3 regions of the Pseudidiomarina marina genome follow, and region 1 is predicted to be linked to each of the others. Evidence: predicted binding sites of a transcription regulator. Region 1 holds the regulator's gene; each other region holds the start of a gene.

What was found. Region 1 encodes sigma-54, which starts transcription at its own class of promoters, with help from an activator protein. Its sites were predicted from a motif close to GTTGGCACGNNNNTNGNNT; they were not measured.
Region 2: LG272_RS02360 (DUF4168 domain-containing protein) is a predicted target of sigma-54. The motif match lies at 846-864, and genes of this name have one in related genera.
Region 3: LG272_RS04370 (DUF3192 domain-containing protein) is a predicted target of sigma-54. The motif match lies at 1,065-1,083, and genes of this name have one in related genera.

What each region holds. Positions count from the first base shown of each region.
Region 1 is NZ_CP085233.1:79,105-81,379, reverse strand. Features, by position in the region: gene hpf (ribosome hibernation promoting factor) at 1-127, opposite strand, end outside; gene LG272_RS00390 (RNA polymerase factor sigma-54) at 154-1,527, opposite strand; gene lptB (LPS export ABC transporter ATP-binding protein) at 1,536-2,261, opposite strand; gene lptA (lipopolysaccharide transport periplasmic protein LptA) at 2,242-2,275, opposite strand, start outside.
Region 2 is NZ_CP085233.1:478,865-481,139, reverse strand. Features, by position in the region: gene LG272_RS02365 (sensor histidine kinase) at 1-740, opposite strand, end outside; gene LG272_RS02360 (DUF4168 domain-containing protein) at 899-1,297, shown strand; gene LG272_RS02355 (type 1 glutamine amidotransferase domain-containing protein) at 1,362-2,042, opposite strand; gene LG272_RS02350 (PH domain-containing protein) at 2,123-2,275, shown strand, end outside.
Region 3 is NZ_CP085233.1:915,791-918,065, reverse strand. Features, by position in the region: gene rpoD (RNA polymerase sigma factor RpoD) at 1-457, opposite strand, end outside; gene LG272_RS04370 (DUF3192 domain-containing protein) at 618-1,004, opposite strand; gene dnaG (DNA primase) at 1,176-2,275, opposite strand, start outside.

The DNA of each region.
Region 1 (2,275 bases):
CATTTAAAATGACATGGACGTTGTTTATGTGGTCAAAATGTCGCTCGAGTTTACTAAATTTGCTATCGACGTACTCGCGTAATGCGTCAGTGATTTCTACGTGATGACCAGTCAGATTAATTTGCATAACATCTTCCTTCTGTTGTCCAAGATTCAGATAAGACGTTTGCGTTGACTCGAGGGCGGAATATTGAGCGCCTCTCGATACTTCGCAATGGTCCGTCTAGCTACTTGGATACCTTGTTCCGCGAGGAGTTCAGTTAGTTTACTGTCACTCAGCGGCTTTTTCGGGTTTTCCGCAGCAACTAGCTTTTTCAACAACGCCCGAATGGCCGTTGATGAAGCTTCCCCTCCAGTATCAGTACCGAGCTGACTTGAGAAGAAGTACTTCAATTCAAACACACCACGCGGTGAATGCATATACTTTTGCGTGGTTACTCGAGAAATAGTTGATTCATGCATCTCAACAGCGCTTGCAATATCCGCTAACACCATTGGTTTCATTGCTTCTTCACCGTGTTCAAAGAATCCTTGTTGACGCAATACAATAGCATTCGCGACCTTCAGCAGCGTTTCGTTGCGGCTTTCAAGGCTGCGGATAAACCATTTCGCTTCTTGTGTTTGTTGGCGTATGTATTGCATGTCGTCGGTTTGGCGCGTTCCTTGGCATAACTTCATGTAACTTTCGTTCACTTTAAGTTTAGGCACACTTTCTGGATTTAGCTCAACCATCCAGCGATTATTTTTCTTGCGCACCAAAACATCGGGAATAACGTAGTCATCGTCGCTATTGTTAAACGCTTCGCCAGGCCGCGGCTGAAGGTGTTGAATGAGGTCAATCACAGCAGCGAGGTCGTCTTCATTTAAACGCAATCGACGTGCTAAAGTTCGGTAATCGCGTGATCCAAGCAAAGCCAAATGCTCACGCACAGTTGCTAACGCTTCGTTACGCCACGGCGTATCATGGGGCAATTGTTGGAGTTGTAAGGTGAGACATTCGCCGACATCACGAGCACCAACCCCAATGGGGTCAAAATGTTGGATGCGTTTTAATACGACAGCCGCTTCATCGAGTTCAACAGGTTCATCGGTTTGACGATTTACGGCGGTTACAACTTCTTCCAGAGAAACCGCCAAGTAACCACTATCGTCAATGGCATCAATGATGGCGAGGGCAATTGCTTCATCGATAGCTGAAAAATGAGAGAGTTGCATTTGCCAAATCAAATGGTCTTGCAAAGTTGTGCCTGAGGCCCCTTCAAACACTGAGTCTTCGCCATCAAAGCTCGAGCTGGACTGACCTAGTGCCGCAGAACAAGGACTATCCCAAAGATCATCATCGTCGGTAATGGCCGTTTCGCCTTCAGCCTCAGCTTGTTCTAATTCCAATAACGGGTTTTCTTCGAGCGCTTGTTGAACCTCTTGTTGTAGTTCAAGCGTCGAAAGTTGTAGAAGTTTAATTGCCTGCTGCAGCTGCGGCGTCATCGACAGCTGCTGAGAGAATTTAAACTGCAGGCCTTGTTTCATTGCACCACCTAAAGGGTGAATTGCTCACCCAAATACACGTCTTTAACCTGTTGATTATTTAAGATGGTATGGGCGTCACCAGTCGCAATCAACTCACCATGACTAACAATGTAGGCATTTTCACAAACAGATAAGGTTTCGCGAACGTTATGATCGGTGATCAAAACGCCAATGCCGCGATTCTTCAAATGTTCAATAATTTTTTTAATGTCTAATACTGAAATTGGGTCGACGCCCGCGAACGGTTCATCAAGCAGAATAAATGCAGGATCGGCCGCTAGCGCGCGAGCAATCTCTACGCGGCGACGTTCACCACCCGACAAGCTCATGCCAAGACTATTCGCAATGTGCCCAATATGAAATTCTTCCAGCAGGCCATCTAAGCGTTCTTCACGACCATTGGCATCAAGGTCCTTTCGCGTTTCCAATATTGCCATAATATTGTCGCGAACCGTGAGTTTCCTGAAAATTGACGACTCCTGCGGGAGGTAGCCGATTCCGCGTCGCGCTCGTTCGTGCATTGGTAGTAATGAAATGTCGTCATCATCAATCAGGATGCGGCCTTTATCATTATTGACCAAGCCAACAATCATATAAAACGTGGTGGTTTTGCCAGCACCGTTGGGGCCAAGCAAGCCGATAATCTGACCGGATTCGACGGTCAAACTCACATCTTTCACTACTTGTCGCTTATTGTATGATTTCGCTAGGTGTTCAGCGATTAATCGGCTCATTCTGGTTGTCGCCC
Region 2 (2,275 bases), 400 kb from region 1:
AATTGCTTCGCACGACCATCAATGACCGTGAGTGGTGCACCTAACTCATGCGCTACACCACTAGATACCTGACCTATCGCGACCATTTTTTCTTGCTCACGGCGCTGCTGCTCGAGTTTTTGTGCCACATAACGATTCACACCACGATAATGACCAAAGACTAAGATGGCTGCGGTTGCAGCAGCCAACACCAGCCATGTTCCCCAAGCAATGCGAGCGAGTTGCGTAAAGGCATTATCAAAGTCTTGGGCACGTCGATTAAGTTGCATGAACCCAATGATTTGACCACCTCGGTCATGAATCGGAACAAACTGAGAAAACACATCTCGACCCGCTACTTCCCGATAGCTGTCTTGTGTTTCACCCGTTAAAATGACTTGTTCGGCTAGTAAGCTTTCAGAGAGATCGCGTTCGGTTACTCCTGCTGAGGCCACCATCATGCCTTTCGTATCATATACCGAGGCGCCGTAAACACGGCCAATTTCAAAAACCGAATCTAAGCCGGCTTGAACCGCACTGATATCTCCCCGAATGAGTGCGTCACTGACCGGTACGTGAATGGCGCGTCCGACCAACTCCAGGTCATCACGCAGGCGTTGGTCTTGAAATACGGCCGCACGTTCAAGACCGATCCCAATGGCAATGCCAGATAGCGCAAGTAGCGGTAACATCACATAAAACGTCAGCGTTTTCTGAACGCTATCGCCTTGCAAAAACCAGCTTCTGTATCTTTTTGTCACATTAACCCCAATCGACACATGTGACATTATTATACATATTTGTATTTTGAATTTCGAAGAATATTTAAATATCTTTATTTTTCATAATGTTATAAAACATGGAAAGTTGGCATGGGGCTTGCAACTCTCCTAGTGAACTCAAAATAGGAGATAAATCTATGCGTAAAACAATGACAGCTTTAACCCTAACTGCTCTTTTTGCTAGTGCATCTGTTGTCAGTGCAACAGCGGTTGCCCAACAGCAACAGCAAGGTCAAGCACAAGCTCAACAAGAGCAAATGATGCAACAACAGCAAGACATCGAGTTAACTGATGGCATGCTAGAGAGTTTCGTTGTTGCGATGAACAACGTGCAAGAAATCAGTAACAAATATTCAGAGCGTTTCCAAAGCGCTGAAGATGCTGAAGAAGCACAAGAGATTCAGCGTAAAGCGCAAGAAGAAATGGTTGCTGCTGTGAACGATTCAGGTCTTTCACCGCAGGAATACAACGCGATTGTACAGCGTGTGCAGCAAGATGAAGAGTTACGTGCACGCTTACAAGAAATGACTGAATAAGTTATTTAATCAACACTTTGCAGTAAAAAAGCCACCTTGCGGTGGCTTTTTTATTGGTCTTATATTAACGCTTTAATTTTTTCAGTAGCGCCTCGGCAACAGCCTCAGAGCTAGCAGGGTTCTGGCCGGTAATGAGGTTACCATCGACAACCGCATAAGGTTTCCAGTCATCGACCTTTTCATACAAACCGCCAAGTTCTTTCAACTTATCTTCAAGTAAAAATGGCACAACATCAGTTAAGCCCACCGCAGCCTCTTCGCTGTTGGTAAAACCGCTCACTTTTCGGCCTTTCACAATCGGATGGCCGGCTGGCGTTTTCGCATTCACCAATACGGCAGGCGCATGGCAAACTGCAGCGACTGGCTTATCTTGCTCCCAAAACTGCTGAATGAGGCCGATTGATAATGGATCTTGGCTTAAATCCCACAATGGTCCATGACCACCCGGATAGAAAATAGCGTCGAATTTATCGGCTGTCACTTCGCTCAATTTGAGCGTGTTGGCAAGTTGCTCCATCGCCGCTTCATCTTCAAACAAACGTACCGTTGCGTTAGTTTGAGCATCACTTTGTTCACTGTTCGGATCAATGGGGGGTTGCCCGCCCTTCGGGCTGGCTAACACGACTTCAGCGCCAGCATCTTTAAAGGCATAGTAGGGCGCTGCAAATTCTTCCGCCCAAAAGCCTGTTTTATGGCCACTGTCACCGAGCTGCTCGTGTGAGGTAAGTACCATTAAAATTTTCATGAGCTTGCTCCTATTTTTTTGCTTCGTGTTAAGGTTACATGGATGCTAAAACATACTTTTTCAAGTTAGGAACAGATCACATGGCTATAGCGTGGAAGCCGGTTGAGCCGAGCTACAAAACTTATCTGCAAATTATTGTGTTAATCGATATGAGTATTTTGGCACTTATCGCCATAGGTATTTATGTTTTTGTGCCTTCTACCGAGTTGTTGCCGAACCCACTTTGGCTAGGA
Region 3 (2,275 bases), 840 kb from region 1:
CTTCGCATGAATCCCACTGATCCAACAAGAAGTTGATGGCTTCAGGATATTCAGCAACGGAACATTGAACTTGGTTAATACCATCTTCAATGCGTTTTGCGATGTCGATCTCGCCTTCGCGAGTTAACAATTCAACTGTGCCCATTTCACGCATGTACATGCGCACAGGGTCAGTGGTGCGACCCAACTCACCATCCACGCTTGCTAATGCTTGCGCGGCGGCTTCAGCTGCGTCTTCATCAGCGGTGTCTTCGCTCATCATCAATTCATCGGCATCGGGTGCGTTTTCAAACACCTGAATACCCATGTCATTGATCATGCCGATGATGTCTTCGATTTGATCCGAATCAACGATCTCAGAAGGTAGGTGATCGTTCACTTCTGAAAAAGTGAGATAACCTTGCTCCTTACCTTTGGCAATAAGAAGCCTGAGCTGTGATTGACGACTCTGCTGCATACAGATCTACCACCTGTTATTAATATAGAAAAGTAACCGGTCTTAAACTTACGGCGACTCAAAAAGGTACGATTATGTACTCTAATTAGATGAGTGCGTGAGGTATAAAATTCAAGACCGGAAATTGTAGCAGATACTGTCGTTTTCAGCCAGAATTTAATCAGTTATTCTCAGGAATTCGTGTCAATGCTAACTCACCGGTACCAATTAAATTGCCGTCGGCAAACACAATTGGGGTGCATTCATCGCGAGTGGTGTTGCCGTCAGCGTGCACACGTTGGGTACGATAATACAGTACGCGATAACGTACATTATCAACCGTCCATAAATCAGAAAATTCCGGCGTGCCTAATTCTCGTTGCACGGCGTCAACGGACATTCCATTAGTAAATGACGCGATGGCTGTGCGATTACGTTTCTCTTTTTTGGTCACACTATCACTCGAGCTATAGTGCTCACCATCGCCGTTCACAGCAATTACACAGCCTTGCAAACCTGCAGATAAGATAACAACAGCACCAACCATGGCTAACTTTGGAAACTTCATGTTTTACTCCTCATTTTTATTCTATTTAAGTACAAATTTATGGTTTACACCTAATTGTGTATGCAAAATTAATGCCACAAACTTATACTATTGTTTTTAATGTGTTTTTTATAACGAACGATGCAAAACATTGGTGTGGAACGCGAATGTTTTAGTAAAACCGAACGCAAATTAGCGTTTTTCACGATCTTTCAAATACTGCAACAAGGTGAGGTATTCTTGTTTTTCTGCTTTATTCAACGGCGCAGTACGCTCTTTCTCCAGCAACTCATTCGCTCGCTGTTCAACAAACAAATCAATGAAAAAGGCAAAAATATCGAAGAATTCCTGCGCTGCCTTTTCGGCATCAAGATGATGCTCCCAACGAGCCAACTGGCGTAACGCTTTTTCTTCGGGCTCGCCACGCCATAATTCTAATATTTGTGCCGAGGTTAACGACTGTAAGTGAGTCTGTTCGTGCAATTTCAACAACAAATCGATACCTGGTTGTTTCAACCCACTTAATTCAGTGTGTAGCGGAATTTCGCGACCGATTTCTGGGTGTTGCACCAACAAGCCGATTGCGCGACGCATTGGGGTCAGTTTTAGAGCCGACTGTTCGGGCTTTGTCCGTGCAGGCGCTTTGATTTGTGCTTCTAACTGTGATGTCTCCCGACGGAGCAGTCGCGCCAAACGCTCCATTAGAGTTTCACGGTAAAAGTCACTCGCGATGCGCTCAATAAGTGGTTTTGCCTGCTTCAATAGCAATGATTTGCCGGCATCCGATTGCACGTCAATGGTTTCGGTGAGGTGGGCAAAAAAGTAATCGGTAAAGCTTTGCGCTTTTTGCAGTCGCTGAGTAAAGGCTTCTGCCCCCTCTTTGCGCACTAACGTATCTGGATCTTCGCCATCAGGTAAGAATAAGAAACTCAATTCAATGCCATCATTGAGCAATGGCAAGGCATTTTCTAATGCTCGCCAAGCAGCGTCACGGCCTGCCCGATCGCCATCGTAGCAACACACCACTTTGCGCGTGGCGCGAAACAACATCTGCAATTGGTCCGTTGTCGTTGCGGTTCCAAGTGATGCCACCGCATAACTGATACCGGCTTGTGCCAACGCAACAACATCCATGTAGCCTTCAACAATCACAACCTGTTCGAGTTCACGGTTTGCTTGTCGCGCTTCGTAAAAACCATAGAGTTCACGGCCTTTGTGGAAGATTCGAGTTTCTGGTGAGTTCAAATACTTCGGACCGTCCCCCTCGAGTACACGCCCGCCAAAGCCAACCA